DNA from 3 places in the Enterococcus sp. DIV1314a genome. Region 1 is predicted to be linked to each of the others. Evidence: a T-box and tRNA genes for the amino acid it is inferred to sense, from the RefSeq annotation. Region 1 holds a T-box; the other regions hold tRNA genes.
The links. The T-box of region 1 lies ahead of IGI68_RS00965 (valine--tRNA ligase). A T-box ahead of a tRNA ligase gene usually reads a tRNA of that ligase, here a tRNA-Val.

Region 1 (4,258 bases):
ATAAAAACCAACGTAAAGCATCGGCTCCGTATTGATCAATAATTTCCATTGGATCAATTCCGTTACCTAACGATTTACTCATTTTACGACCATCTTCTGCCCGAATTAAACCGTGGATTAAGACATTGTCAAATGGACGTTCCCCAGTAAATTCTAAACTTTGGAAAATCATACGACTTACCCAAAAAGCAATAATGTCATATCCTGTAACGAGTGTGTTATTCGGGAAATAACGTTGATAGTCTTCACTATTTTCGTCCGGCCAACCCATCGTTGAAAATGGCCATAATGCTGAGCTGAACCAAGTATCTAACACGTCTGGATCTTGCTGCCAATTTTCATGATCGGCAGGTGCCTCCATCCCAACGTAAACTTCTCCTGTTTCTTTATGGTACCAAGCAGGAATTTGATGTCCCCACCATAATTGACGTGAAATGACCCAATCATGAATATTTTCCATCCAACGTAAGAATGTTTGATTAAAACGTGGTGGGTAAAACTCGACCGCATTATCGGAAGCTTGATTTTCAATTGATTCTTTCGCTAAAGGCGCCATATTTACGAACCACTGCGTTGAAAGACGAGGTTCAACTACCACTCCTGTTCTTTCAGAATGACCGACACTATGAACCATTTTTTCAATTTTCACCAAACGACCCATAGCTTCTAAATCTTTGATGATTTGTTTACGAGCAGCAAAACGATCAAGTCCTGCGTAAATCCCCGCTAATTCGTTCATTGTTCCATCGTCATTCATCACATTCACGCGCGGTAAATCATGACGATTCCCCACTTCAAAGTCATTCGGATCGTGAGCAGGTGTAATTTTTACGACCCCTGTCCCAAATTCTCTTTCCACGTAGTCATCCGCAATAATTGGAATTTCTTTATTGACTAATGGTAAAACGACCATTTTACCAATTAAGGCTTGATAGCGTTCATCTTCTGGATGAACCGCAACAGCCGTATCTCCAAGCATTGTTTCTGGCCGTGTCGTCGCAATTTCTACCACTCCTGAGCCATCTGCCAAAGGATAAGACATATGATAAAATGCCCCTTCAATGTCTTTATGAATCACTTCAATATCCGATAAAGCCGTCCGTGCTTGAGGATCCCAGTTAATAATATATTCGCCACGATAGATTAAGTCTTTGTTGTACATTGTCACAAAGACTTTTCTAACCGCTTCAGATAACCCATCATCTAACGTAAAACGTTCACGACTATAATCAAGCGATAGCCCCATCTTCGCCCACTGTTCACGAATATGATCGGCGTATTCTTCTTTCCAACTCCAAACTTCTTCCACAAACTTTTCTCTTCCTAAGTCATAGCGAGAAATTCCTTGTTCGCGTAATTTTTCTTCAACTTTTGCTTGTGTTGCAATACCGGCATGGTCCATTCCTGGTAGCCATAACGTATCAAACCCTTGCATCCGTTTTTGACGAATAATAATATCTTGTAACGTCGTATCCCATGCATGTCCTAGATGTAACTTCCCTGTGACATTTGGTGGGGGGATTACAATCGAGTATGGTTTGGCTTTTTTATCGCCACTTGGTTTAAACAACTCTTTATCCAACCATTCTTGATAACGACCGGCTTCAACTTCATTTGGTTGATATTTTGTTGATAATTCTTTTTTAGTCATTCTTTCTCCTCCTCTTAAACAATAAAAAAAATCCTAAGATGTCTAAAACATCTTAGGACGTAAATTACGCGGTACCACCTAAATTGTAGCCTTATGCTACCTCTTAACGCGTGAGTTAACGATCACGATTCGTTTGATTTTACTGCAAATTCAAATCAAAAACTCCCAAGCTACCTTCACTAATCATGTTGAGAATCTTCCAGCAAATGATTCCCTCTCTTTAAAACAACGATTTAGCTACTCCTCTTGTTCAACGTCTTGATTTATTCTACAATGAAGACATTTGAATGTCAATGCGTTTATTACCTACTTATTGCTCGTTAAAATGAACTGCGGGCATTTTATAGTGATTTTGATTATCAAAGAAAATAAGTGTCAGAAGTTCCGTTGTTAGATCAATATATCGTACGTTCACCTCATCGGGTACTGTCACTCGATCAGGTGCAAAATTTAAAATTGCAGTAATGCCACTTTCAACAATCACATCAACGGCTTCTTGTGAGTGGTGACTAGGTACGGTCGTAATCGCAACCGTCAGACCGTTTTCTGCTACTTTTTCTGCTAGTTCATCCATACTATGAATGTAGTAACCTTCAAATACCGTCCCAATTAACGAAGGATCACTGTCAAAGACACACGTGATATTCAAATTCTCATTTCGTCTAAAATTATTTTTTAATAACGCCTTGCCTAGATTCCCCACACCCACAAGCGCAATATCTTTCTCCTCCTCCGTCGCAAGGAGATTGCTAAACACCTCAATTAAAAATGGCACTTCATAGCCATAGCCACTACGACCTAATTCCCCTAAGTAGGAAAAATCACGACGGATGGTAGCTGAAGGAACATGAGTGATTTCAGCAAATTCTTTTGATTTGATTCGAATAACACCACTTGATTCAAGTGCTTTTAAATTTCTTAAGTATGATGGTAAGCGTTTCGCTGTTGCTTTAGGCAACTTTTTGATTTCTTTCACTTCCATATTCCCACCTCTTTGTTAATAAGTTCACATAAAGTGTACCACGCCATTCTCGAATTCGCAAGCAAAGATTGAATGAATTTTCACAAATTAAAAAAACAACATCTAGCGCTACATCAAACACTCTTTTCATCCTTAGTTCACGTAGTCAAAAGAGGGATGGTTAAATTCGTGTTATGGATTAAAAGTATAGTAGTTTGTATCTAGGATTTTATTTTGAAATCTAAACGAGTTCTCATTCTTTCATATAAAAAAACGTTAGAAAGAAGAGTGCAATTCCTCTTTCTAACGTAAAATTTTATCTATCTCTCAGTTTTACTTTTTTAAACTTGAAAATACAAGTTTATAATAAATCAGAAAAATCTTCTTCTATTTGACTAGCCGAAATATCACTATGAACCAAATTTGCCATCGAACGCGCGATCATGCCTTCGATATCTAAACGTTGTTCGTATTTAGGTACTTTCTCAAGTTTCGGGCGTGTTTTAGGTTGTGGTGGCGCAAAAATCGTACAACAGTCTTCAAAAGGTTGGATCGACAATTCAAAGGTATCAATTTTTTCTGCCATTTGAATAATCTCTAACTTATCCATTGTCGCAACCGGACGAATAATCGGTGTATTCGTCACTTCGTTGATCGCAACCATACTTTGTAACGTTTGTGAGGCAACTTGGCCTAAAGACTCGCCATTGACAATAATTAAGCCTTTTCTTTGCTGGCGAATCGCATCTGTTAAGCGTAACATCATCCGTCTTGTAATCGTCATCCAGTAACCTTGTGGGACATGTTTTTTAATTTCTTCTTGAATTTCTGTAAACGGTACTTCAATGAAATGAATCGAACCAACATACGGCGTGAGTTTCTTCGCTAAATCTTTTGCTTTTTGTAAAGATTGTTCACTTGTATAAGGAGGACTCGCAAAGTGGACGGCTTCAATTTCGACACCACGCTTCATTGCGAAGTACCCTGCTACGGGCGAATCGATTCCTCCAGAGAGCATCAACATTCCTTTTCCGGCTGTACCTACTGGTAAGCCACCTGCCCCTTGTAGCATTTCGTAAGACAAATAAGCACCTTCTACGCGAATCTCCACGCGTAAGTTAATGTCTGGTTGTTTCATTTGCGCCTTAATGTCAGGGAAAATATCGACAATCGCGTTTCCTAACGTCAAATTCAGCTCATTTGTGTCTTGAATAAAATCATGATCACTGCGCTTAGTTGAAATTCGAAACGTTTCTTTGCCTGTATAAATTTCTTGCATAATTGCTTGTGCGGTTTGCTTAATCACTTCAATGTCTTTTTCAACACGGATACTTGGTGAAAACGTTTGGATACCAAAAATTTTCGTGAGTAGCGGAATAATTTCATCACTATCTTCGCCATTGAGCAGTAAATGCATCCGATCTCTCTCTGCTATTACTTTGACTTTTGGAAAATCAATTAAACTTTTTTGAACGTTTAATGCTAAGCGGTTAATAAAGGTCCTGCGATTTTTTCCTTTGGTTGATAATTCGCCATAACGAATCATAATTTCTGTATATTTCACTTGTAATCTCCCTAACTAATTTTATCGAATTTTTGATATAGATGATGAAACACAATTAAAAACTGTTCGACTTCGGCAATCG
Region 2 (4,258 bases), 1.6 Mb from region 1:
AAGTGAGAATGCCGGTATGAGTAGCGAAAGACAGGTGAGAATCCTGTCCACCGTATGACTAAGGTTTCCTGGGGAAGGCTCGTCCGCCCAGGGTTAGTCGGGACCTAAGCCGAGGCCGATAGGCGTAGGCGATGGACAACAGGTTGATATTCCTGTACCCGTTGTTTTTGTTTGAGCGATGGAGGGACGCAGTAGGCTAAGAAATGCAGACGATTGGAAATGTCTGTCCAAGCAATAAGTCCGAGTGAGAGTCAAATGCTTTCATTCATTAAGGACAAGTTGTGATGGGGAGGGAAATTTAAGTACCGAAGTTTCTGATGTCACACTGCCGAGAAAAGCTTCTAGTTAGAAAACAACGGCCCGTACCGTAAACCGACACAGGTAGTCGAGGAGAGTATCCTAAGGTGTGCGAGAGAACTCTCGTTAAGGAACTCGGCAAAATGACCCCGTAACTTCGGGAGAAGGGGTGCTGTTCGCAAGAACAGCCGCAGTGAATAGGCCCAAGCGACTGTTTATCAAAAACACAGGTCTCTGCAAAATCGAAAGATGAAGTATAGGGGCTGACGCCTGCCCGGTGCTGGAAGGTTAAGAGGAGTGCTTAGCGCAAGCGAAGGTACGAATTGAAGCCCCAGTAAACGGCGGCCGTAACTATAACGGTCCTAAGGTAGCGAAATTCCTTGTCGGGTAAGTTCCGACCCGCACGAAAGGCGTAACGATTTGGGCACTGTCTCAACGAGAGACTCGGTGAAATTTTAGTACCTGTGAAGATGCAGGTTACCCGCGACAGGACGGAAAGACCCCATGGAGCTTTACTGTAATTTGATATTGAGTGTCTGTACCGCATGTACAGGATAGGTAGGAGCCGTAGAGATCGGGACGCTAGTTTCGATGGAGGCAATGGTGGGATACTACCCTTGCGTTATGGCCACTCTAACCCGCATCACTAATCGTGATGGGAGACAGTGTCAGATGGGCAGTTTGACTGGGGCGGTCGCCTCCTAAAAGGTAACGGAGGCGCCCAAAGGTTCCCTCAGAATGGTTGGAAATCATTCGTAGAGTGCAAAGGCAAAAGGGAGCTTGACTGCGAGAGCTACAACTCGAGCAGGGACGAAAGTCGGGCTTAGTGATCCGGTGGTTCCGCATGGAAGGGCCATCGCTCAACGGATAAAAGCTACCCTGGGGATAACAGGCTTATCTCCCCCAAGAGTCCACATCGACGGGGAGGTTTGGCACCTCGATGTCGGCTCGTCGCATCCTGGGGCTGTAGTCGGTCCCAAGGGTTGGGCTGTTCGCCCATTAAAGCGGCACGCGAGCTGGGTTCAGAACGTCGTGAGACAGTTCGGTCCCTATCCGTCGCGGGCGTTGGAAATTTGAGAGGAGCTGTCCTTAGTACGAGAGGACCGGGATGGACTTACCGCTGGTGTACCAGTTGTCTCGCCAGAGGCATCGCTGGGTAGCTATGTAGGGAAGGGATAAACGCTGAAAGCATCTAAGTGTGAAGCCCACCTCAAGATGAGATTTCCCATTTCTTTAAGAAAGTAAGATCCCTGAGAGATGATCAGGTAGATAGGTCAGGAGTGGAAGTGCAGCGATGTACGGAGCGGACTGATACTAATCGATCGAGGACTTAACCAAAATGGTAAAATAAAAACTTGGTACGGTACAATGATTTTCTTCAAATCCAGTTTTGAGTGAGCAACACTTACTCAAATAATCAAATAGTGTGGTGGCGATAGCAAGAAGGATACACCTGTACCCATGCCGAACACAGAAGTTAAGCTTCTTAGCGCCGATTGTAGTGAAGGGTTTCCCTTTGTGAGAGCAGGACGTCGCCACGCAAATTTCATTTTCAATTTATTGAAAGTGAAATGATAAAAAGTAACACTTATTCCGGCATAGCTCAGTTGGTAGTAGCGCATGACTGTTAATCATGATGTCGTAGGTTCGAGTCCTACTGCCGGAGTTCTCGATAAGAGAAAAAAAGAAGAGTAAAATTGCTTCTTTAAGCCTGGAGAGTTGTCCGAGTGGCCGAAGGAGCATGATTGGAAATCATGTAGATGGTTTACACTGTCTCAAGGGTTCGAATCCCTTACTCTCCGTACCTTAAATGGTCCGTTGGTCAAGCGGTTAAGACACCGCCCTTTCACGGCGGTAACACGGGTTCGATTCCCGTACGGATCATTGTTTTATTATAATGGGGGTTTAGCTCAGCTGGGAGAGCATCTGCCTTACAAGCAGAGGGTCAGCGGTTCGATCCCGTTAACCCCCATTGGTTTGGTAGTTCAGCTGGTTAGAATGCCTGCCTGTCACGCAGGAGGTCGCGGGTTCGAGTCCCGTCCAGACCGTTTTATTATAATTAAATAATAAATAATGAATACTTTGTATTGGCTCGGTAGCTCAGTTGGTAGAGCAATGGATTGAAGCTCCATGTGTCGGCGGTTCGATTCCGTCTCGCGCCATTATGGAGGAGTAGCGAAGTGGCTAAACGCGACGGACTGTAAATCCGTTCCTTCGGGTTCAGTGGTTCGAATCCACTCTCCTCCATTTTTTAAAATTTAATATAGGGACATAGTTTAAAGGTAGAACAGCGGTCTCCAAAACCGCTAGTGTGGGTTCAATTCCTACTGTCCCTGCCATGGCGATTGTGGCGAAGGGGTTAACGCACCGGATTGTGGTTCCGGCATTCGTGGGTTCGAAACCCATCAGTCGCCTTTTTTTTTTGGGGTATAGCCAAGCGGTAAGGCAAGGGACTTTGACTCCCTCACGCGTTGGTTCGAATCCAGCTACCCCAGTTTTAACATTGTATATAATGGCGGTATAGCCAAGTGGTAAGGCAGAGGTCTGCAAAACCTTCATCACCGGTTCAAATCCGGTTACCGCCTTTCAATACTATTTGCCGGTGTGGCGGAATTGGCAGACGCGCTGGACTCAAAATCCTGTGATCGCAAGATCGTGCCGGTTCGACCCCGGCCATCGGTATAAAAATAGCATCAACGTAAAATATACGTTGATGCTATTTTTTTGTCTTGGTTTTTGGAGAATTTATCAATGTCTGTTTCAACACGAGCAGTGGACTATATATAAGCTTTTATATTATGATCTACTTAATTTCTTTTATCAGTTGGGAGAAAAAACGGATGAGTAAATTAGTTATTATAAGAGGAAATTCAGCTAGTGGAAAGACTATTACAGCGAAAGCAATTCAAAATTACTACCCCAGAGGAACCGTAATGAGGATTTCTCAAGATGAAATTCGGTTAGGTATTTTAAATGTCAAAGATAGAGTAGACAATCCAACAGCTGGACTAATCCAACAGATCGCTGAATTTGGTAAAGAGAAATTTGAAATAATTGTTATTGAGGGTATTTTAGGTTCTCATATTTACAAGGAAATGTTCATCTCTTTATATGAGACTTTTCAAGGAGAAGTTCATACGTACTACTATGATATCTCATTTGAAGAAACCCTTACTCGTCATAATCAAAGAGACTTGTCTAAAGTTTTTGGGGCTGAAAGAATGAAGAGTTGGTGGTTAGAAAAGGATATGTTAGGTTTTCCGAATGAGACTATATTTACAGCAAAACAAACTCAAGATGACGTAGTTGAAATGATTATCAAAGATATTAATCTAACATAACAGTAGCCACTAGATTTTGTTTGGTAAATGGGTAGCTTACCAAGAACGATTCTTAAAAAGCGTTGATTCGAGAAGTCCAATCAGAATTTATCGAGTCATGATCATAAGACAGCTGACCACATAACACAATGCTTAAAAACGAAATTAGAAACTTTATAAAGTCAGGACGAAATAGAGGTATGTTTGCTGATTTTTCAATTTCATCAACATAAAAAACGAATGACCATCATTGGTTCATCCGTTTTTTATGTTAACTCTTAGTTTGGATTCACTCCTAAAGCAATGCGACCATAATGGCTAATGCGAGTCATTTTCCATGCGGGAGACCAGACAATTTGCACATCAACGGATTGAATTTCCTCAATTGTTAGTAAAGCTGTTTTAATGTCTGAAGGAATCGACTCCACACAATCACAACCAATTCCTGTGAGGGTGATAACAATGCGACAATGGCCTTTTTCATCTAAATCAATTTCATAAATAAAGCCTAAATTATAAATATCTAAACCAATCTCATGATCTGAAACCGTTTGGAGTTTTTCGATTAATTGCTCACTCAGTATTGCAGCTCGCTCATTCAATTTAATGTCATCACGCATATATCTTCTTCCTTTCAATCT
Region 3 (4,258 bases), 650 kb from region 1:
TTTTTGTTTGAGCGATGGAGGGACGCAGTAGGCTAAGAAATGCAGACGATTGGAAATGTCTGTCCAAGCAATAAGTCCGAGTGAGAGTCAAATGCTTTCATTCATTAAGGACAAGTTGTGATGGGGAGGGAAATTTAAGTACCGAAGTTTCTGATGTCACACTGCCGAGAAAAGCTTCTAGTTAGAAAACAACGGCCCGTACCGTAAACCGACACAGGTAGTCGAGGAGAGTATCCTAAGGTGTGCGAGAGAACTCTCGTTAAGGAACTCGGCAAAATGACCCCGTAACTTCGGGAGAAGGGGTGCTGTTCGCAAGAACAGCCGCAGTGAATAGGCCCAAGCGACTGTTTATCAAAAACACAGGTCTCTGCAAAATCGAAAGATGAAGTATAGGGGCTGACGCCTGCCCGGTGCTGGAAGGTTAAGAGGAGTGCTTAGCGCAAGCGAAGGTACGAATTGAAGCCCCAGTAAACGGCGGCCGTAACTATAACGGTCCTAAGGTAGCGAAATTCCTTGTCGGGTAAGTTCCGACCCGCACGAAAGGCGTAACGATTTGGGCACTGTCTCAACGAGAGACTCGGTGAAATTTTAGTACCTGTGAAGATGCAGGTTACCCGCGACAGGACGGAAAGACCCCATGGAGCTTTACTGTAATTTGATATTGAGTGTCTGTACCGCATGTACAGGATAGGTAGGAGCCGTAGAGATCGGGACGCTAGTTTCGATGGAGGCAATGGTGGGATACTACCCTTGCGTTATGGCCACTCTAACCCGCATCACTAATCGTGATGGGAGACAGTGTCAGATGGGCAGTTTGACTGGGGCGGTCGCCTCCTAAAAGGTAACGGAGGCGCCCAAAGGTTCCCTCAGAATGGTTGGAAATCATTCGTAGAGTGCAAAGGCAAAAGGGAGCTTGACTGCGAGAGCTACAACTCGAGCAGGGACGAAAGTCGGGCTTAGTGATCCGGTGGTTCCGCATGGAAGGGCCATCGCTCAACGGATAAAAGCTACCCTGGGGATAACAGGCTTATCTCCCCCAAGAGTCCACATCGACGGGGAGGTTTGGCACCTCGATGTCGGCTCGTCGCATCCTGGGGCTGTAGTCGGTCCCAAGGGTTGGGCTGTTCGCCCATTAAAGCGGCACGCGAGCTGGGTTCAGAACGTCGTGAGACAGTTCGGTCCCTATCCGTCGCGGGCGTTGGAAATTTGAGAGGAGCTGTCCTTAGTACGAGAGGACCGGGATGGACTTACCGCTGGTGTACCAGTTGTCTCGCCAGAGGCATCGCTGGGTAGCTATGTAGGGAAGGGATAAACGCTGAAAGCATCTAAGTGTGAAGCCCACCTCAAGATGAGATTTCCCATTTCTTTAAGAAAGTAAGATCCCTGAGAGATGATCAGGTAGATAGGTCAGGAGTGGAAGTGCAGCGATGTACGGAGCGGACTGATACTAATCGATCGAGGACTTAACCAAAATGGTAAAATAAAAACTTGGTACGGTACAATGATTTTCTTCAAATCCAGTTTTGAGTGAGCAACACTTACTCAAATAATCAAATAGTGTGGTGGCGATAGCAAGAAGGATACACCTGTACCCATGCCGAACACAGAAGTTAAGCTTCTTAGCGCCGATTGTAGTGAAGGGTTTCCCTTTGTGAGAGCAGGACGTCGCCACGCGAATTTGATATATAATTCACTCATTCATTATGGGGGTTTAGCTCAGCTGGGAGAGCATCTGCCTTACAAGCAGAGGGTCAGCGGTTCGATCCCGTTAACCCCCATCATGAGTCGTTAGCTCAGTTGGTAGAGCATCTGACTTTTAATCAGAGGGTCACAGGTTCAAGCCCTGTACGACTCATTTTAATCAATTTTCAAACGCGGGTGTGGCGGAATTGGCAGACGCACTAGACTTAGGATCTAGCGCCGCAAGGCGTGGGGGTTCAAATCCCTTCACCCGCATGAGAAATACGCCGGCTTAGCTCAGTTGGTAGAGCATCTGATTTGTAATCAGAGGGTCGAGGGTTCAAATCCTTTAGCCGGCATTTTAGTAAAATATTTGCGGAAATAGCTCAGTGGTAGAGCACCACCTTGCCAAGGTGGGGGTCGCGGGTTCGAACCCCGTTTTCCGCTTTAGCCAATTCTTATGCCGGGGTGGCGGAACTGGCAGACGCACAGGACTTAAAATCCTGCGATGAGTGATCATCGTGCCGGTTCGATTCCGGCCCTCGGCATTTTTAGTGTTGCACCCATAGCTCAATTGGATAGAGTACTTGACTACGAATCAAGCGGTTAGAGGTTCGACTCCTCTTGGGTGCATTAAGCTTGTTTTACGGGAAGTAGCTCAGCTTGGTAGAGCACTTGGTTTGGGACCAAGGGGTCGCAGGTTCGAATCCTGTCTTCCCGATTTTAAAAGATTTAGGGGCCTTAGCTCAGCTGGGAGAGCGCCTGCCTTGCACGCAGGAGGTCAGCGGTTCGATCCCGCTAGGCTCCATATCATTTGAATAAATGATTTTTTCGCGGTGTAGCTCAGATGGCTAGAGCGTCCGGTTCATACCCGGGAGGTCGGGGGTTCGATCCCCTTCGCCGCGATTTTTTTAGAGCCTGGACCTTTAGCTCAGTTGGTTAGAGCAGACGGCTCATAACCGTCCGGTCGTAGGTTCGAGTCCTACAAGGTCCATATATGGGTTTGTAGGAATAAGTCATATTTATTATACCGGAGGATTACCCAAGTCCGGCTGAAGGGAACGGTCTTGAAAACCGTCAGGCGGGTAAAACCGTGCGGGGGTTCGAATCCCTCATCCTCCTTTTTCACGTAACACCATTATTACCTTTGAATGTTTTAAACATTCCTTATCGCGGGATGGAGCAGTTCGGTAGCTCGTCGGGCTCATAACCCGAAGGTCGTAGGTTCAAATCCTACTCCCGCAATTAACTATCATGATATGATTGATAGTTTGTGACAAACAATAGCCTTAATTCATAACTATTGTTAATCTTTTATAACAAAAATCTATATGGTTTGGTAGTTCAGTTGGTTAGAATGCCTGCCTGTCACGCAGGAGGTCGCGGGTTCGAGTCCCGTCCAGACCGCCATGCGGGTGTAGTTTAGTGGTAAAACCACAGCCTTCCAAGCTGTCGTCGCGAGTTCGATTCTCGTCACCCGCTTTGATTTTGTTATAACGGGCCTATAGCTCAGCTGGTTAGAGCGCACGCCTGATAAGCGTGAGGTCGATGGTTCGAGTCCATTTAGGCCCATTTACAAAATTTTTATTGGTCCGTTGGTCAAGCGGTTAAGACACCGCCCTTTCACGGCGGTATCACGGGTTCGATTCCCGTACGGATCATTTATAGTTTTATACCGGAGGATTACCCAAGTCCGGCTGAAGGGAACGGTCTTGAAAACCGTCAGGCGGGTAAAACCGTGCGGGGGTTCGAATCCCTCATCCTCCTTTTTCACGTAACACCATTATTACCTTTGAATGTTTTAAACATTCCTTATCGCGGGATGGAGCAGTTCGGTAGCTCGTCGGGCTCATAACCCGAAGGTCGTAGGTTCAAATCCTACTCCCGCAATTACTGTTTTTATTACGATTTAAACAGTGAAAAGTTCCATGGTTTGGTAGTTCAGTTGGTTAGAATGCCTGCCTGTCACGCAGGAGGTCGCGGGTTCGAGTCCCGTCCAGACCGTTTTTCAAATTTTCAATGGCTCGGTAGCTCAGTTGGTAGAGCAATGGATTGAAGCTCCATGTGTCGGCGGTTCGATTCCGTCTCGCGCCATTATCCATTGCGGGTGTAGTTTAGTGGTAAAACCACAGCCTTCCAAGCTGTCGTCGCGAGTTCGATTCTCGTCACCCGCTTTTGGAATGTTTTTAGGGCCTATAGCTCAGCTGGTTAGAGCGCACGCCTGATAAGCGTGAGGTCGATGGTTCGAGTCCATTTAGGCCCATTTTTACCAAAAACCAATACAAATTGGTTATGGGGAAGTACTCAAGAGGCTGAAGAGGCGCCCCTGCTAAGGGTGTAGGTCGAGTGATCGGCGCGAGGGTTCAAATCCCTCCTTCTCCGTTTTATGTTTTAGGTCCGTTGGTCAAGCGGTTAAGACACCGCCCTTTCACGGCGGTATCACGGGTTCGATTCCCGTACGGATCATCATGTTTAAAAAGAGAGTTATTAGACTATTTGTCTAGTAGCTCTCTTTTTTGAAATATTTAGGCTTTTTGTGTAGATGTCTAATTGGAAGTTTCAGTCGCCCAGGTCGTCT

Region 2: it has a tRNA-Val gene. The T-box ahead of IGI68_RS00965 (valine--tRNA ligase) is inferred to sense a tRNA for this amino acid. The anticodon was not compared.
Region 3: it has a tRNA-Val gene. The T-box ahead of IGI68_RS00965 (valine--tRNA ligase) is inferred to sense a tRNA for this amino acid. The anticodon was not compared.

The regions. Positions count from the first base shown of each region.
Region 1 is NZ_JBIOQP010000001.1:195,587-199,844, forward strand. Features, by position in the region: gene IGI68_RS00965 (valine--tRNA ligase) at 1-1,651, opposite strand, end outside; T-box leader at 1,702-1,914, opposite strand; gene IGI68_RS00970 (redox-sensing transcriptional repressor Rex) at 1,962-2,633, opposite strand; gene thiI (tRNA uracil 4-sulfurtransferase ThiI) at 2,974-4,176, opposite strand; gene IGI68_RS00980 (cysteine desulfurase family protein) at 4,188-4,258, opposite strand, start outside.
Region 2 is NZ_JBIOQP010000001.1:1,827,816-1,832,073, forward strand. Features, by position in the region: rRNA gene IGI68_RS08615 (23S ribosomal RNA) at 1-1,635, shown strand, start outside; rRNA gene rrf (5S ribosomal RNA) at 1,723-1,838, shown strand; tRNA gene IGI68_RS08625 (tRNA-Asn) at 1,890-1,963, shown strand; tRNA gene IGI68_RS08630 (tRNA-Ser) at 2,011-2,099, shown strand; tRNA gene IGI68_RS08635 (tRNA-Glu) at 2,110-2,181, shown strand; tRNA gene IGI68_RS08640 (tRNA-Val) at 2,197-2,269, shown strand; tRNA gene IGI68_RS08645 (tRNA-Asp) at 2,272-2,345, shown strand; tRNA gene IGI68_RS08650 (tRNA-Phe) at 2,387-2,459, shown strand; tRNA gene IGI68_RS08655 (tRNA-Tyr) at 2,464-2,544, shown strand; tRNA gene IGI68_RS08660 (tRNA-Trp) at 2,563-2,636, shown strand; tRNA gene IGI68_RS08665 (tRNA-His) at 2,639-2,711, shown strand; tRNA gene IGI68_RS08670 (tRNA-Gln) at 2,721-2,792, shown strand; tRNA gene IGI68_RS08675 (tRNA-Cys) at 2,812-2,882, shown strand; tRNA gene IGI68_RS08680 (tRNA-Leu) at 2,896-2,979, shown strand; gene IGI68_RS08685 (hypothetical protein) at 3,138-3,638, shown strand; gene IGI68_RS08690 (metal-sulfur cluster assembly factor) at 3,896-4,237, opposite strand.
Region 3 is NZ_JBIOQP010000001.1:849,213-853,470, reverse strand. Features, by position in the region: rRNA gene IGI68_RS04215 (23S ribosomal RNA) at 1-1,471, shown strand, start outside; rRNA gene rrf (5S ribosomal RNA) at 1,559-1,674, shown strand; tRNA gene IGI68_RS04205 (tRNA-Val) at 1,706-1,778, shown strand; tRNA gene IGI68_RS04200 (tRNA-Lys) at 1,783-1,855, shown strand; tRNA gene IGI68_RS04195 (tRNA-Leu) at 1,875-1,956, shown strand; tRNA gene IGI68_RS04190 (tRNA-Thr) at 1,967-2,039, shown strand; tRNA gene IGI68_RS04185 (tRNA-Gly) at 2,056-2,127, shown strand; tRNA gene IGI68_RS04180 (tRNA-Leu) at 2,143-2,228, shown strand; tRNA gene IGI68_RS04175 (tRNA-Arg) at 2,240-2,313, shown strand; tRNA gene IGI68_RS04170 (tRNA-Pro) at 2,328-2,401, shown strand; tRNA gene IGI68_RS04165 (tRNA-Ala) at 2,416-2,488, shown strand; tRNA gene IGI68_RS04160 (tRNA-Met) at 2,513-2,586, shown strand; tRNA gene IGI68_RS04155 (tRNA-Ile) at 2,601-2,674, shown strand; tRNA gene IGI68_RS04150 (tRNA-Ser) at 2,713-2,802, shown strand; tRNA gene IGI68_RS04145 (tRNA-Met) at 2,852-2,925, shown strand; tRNA gene IGI68_RS04140 (tRNA-Asp) at 3,014-3,090, shown strand; tRNA gene IGI68_RS04135 (tRNA-Gly) at 3,092-3,162, shown strand; tRNA gene IGI68_RS04130 (tRNA-Ile) at 3,179-3,252, shown strand; tRNA gene IGI68_RS04125 (tRNA-Glu) at 3,270-3,341, shown strand; tRNA gene IGI68_RS04120 (tRNA-Ser) at 3,358-3,447, shown strand; tRNA gene IGI68_RS04115 (tRNA-Met) at 3,497-3,570, shown strand; tRNA gene IGI68_RS04110 (tRNA-Asp) at 3,611-3,684, shown strand; tRNA gene IGI68_RS04105 (tRNA-Phe) at 3,702-3,774, shown strand; tRNA gene IGI68_RS04100 (tRNA-Gly) at 3,784-3,854, shown strand; tRNA gene IGI68_RS04095 (tRNA-Ile) at 3,870-3,943, shown strand; tRNA gene IGI68_RS04090 (tRNA-Ser) at 3,975-4,062, shown strand; tRNA gene IGI68_RS04085 (tRNA-Glu) at 4,075-4,146, shown strand.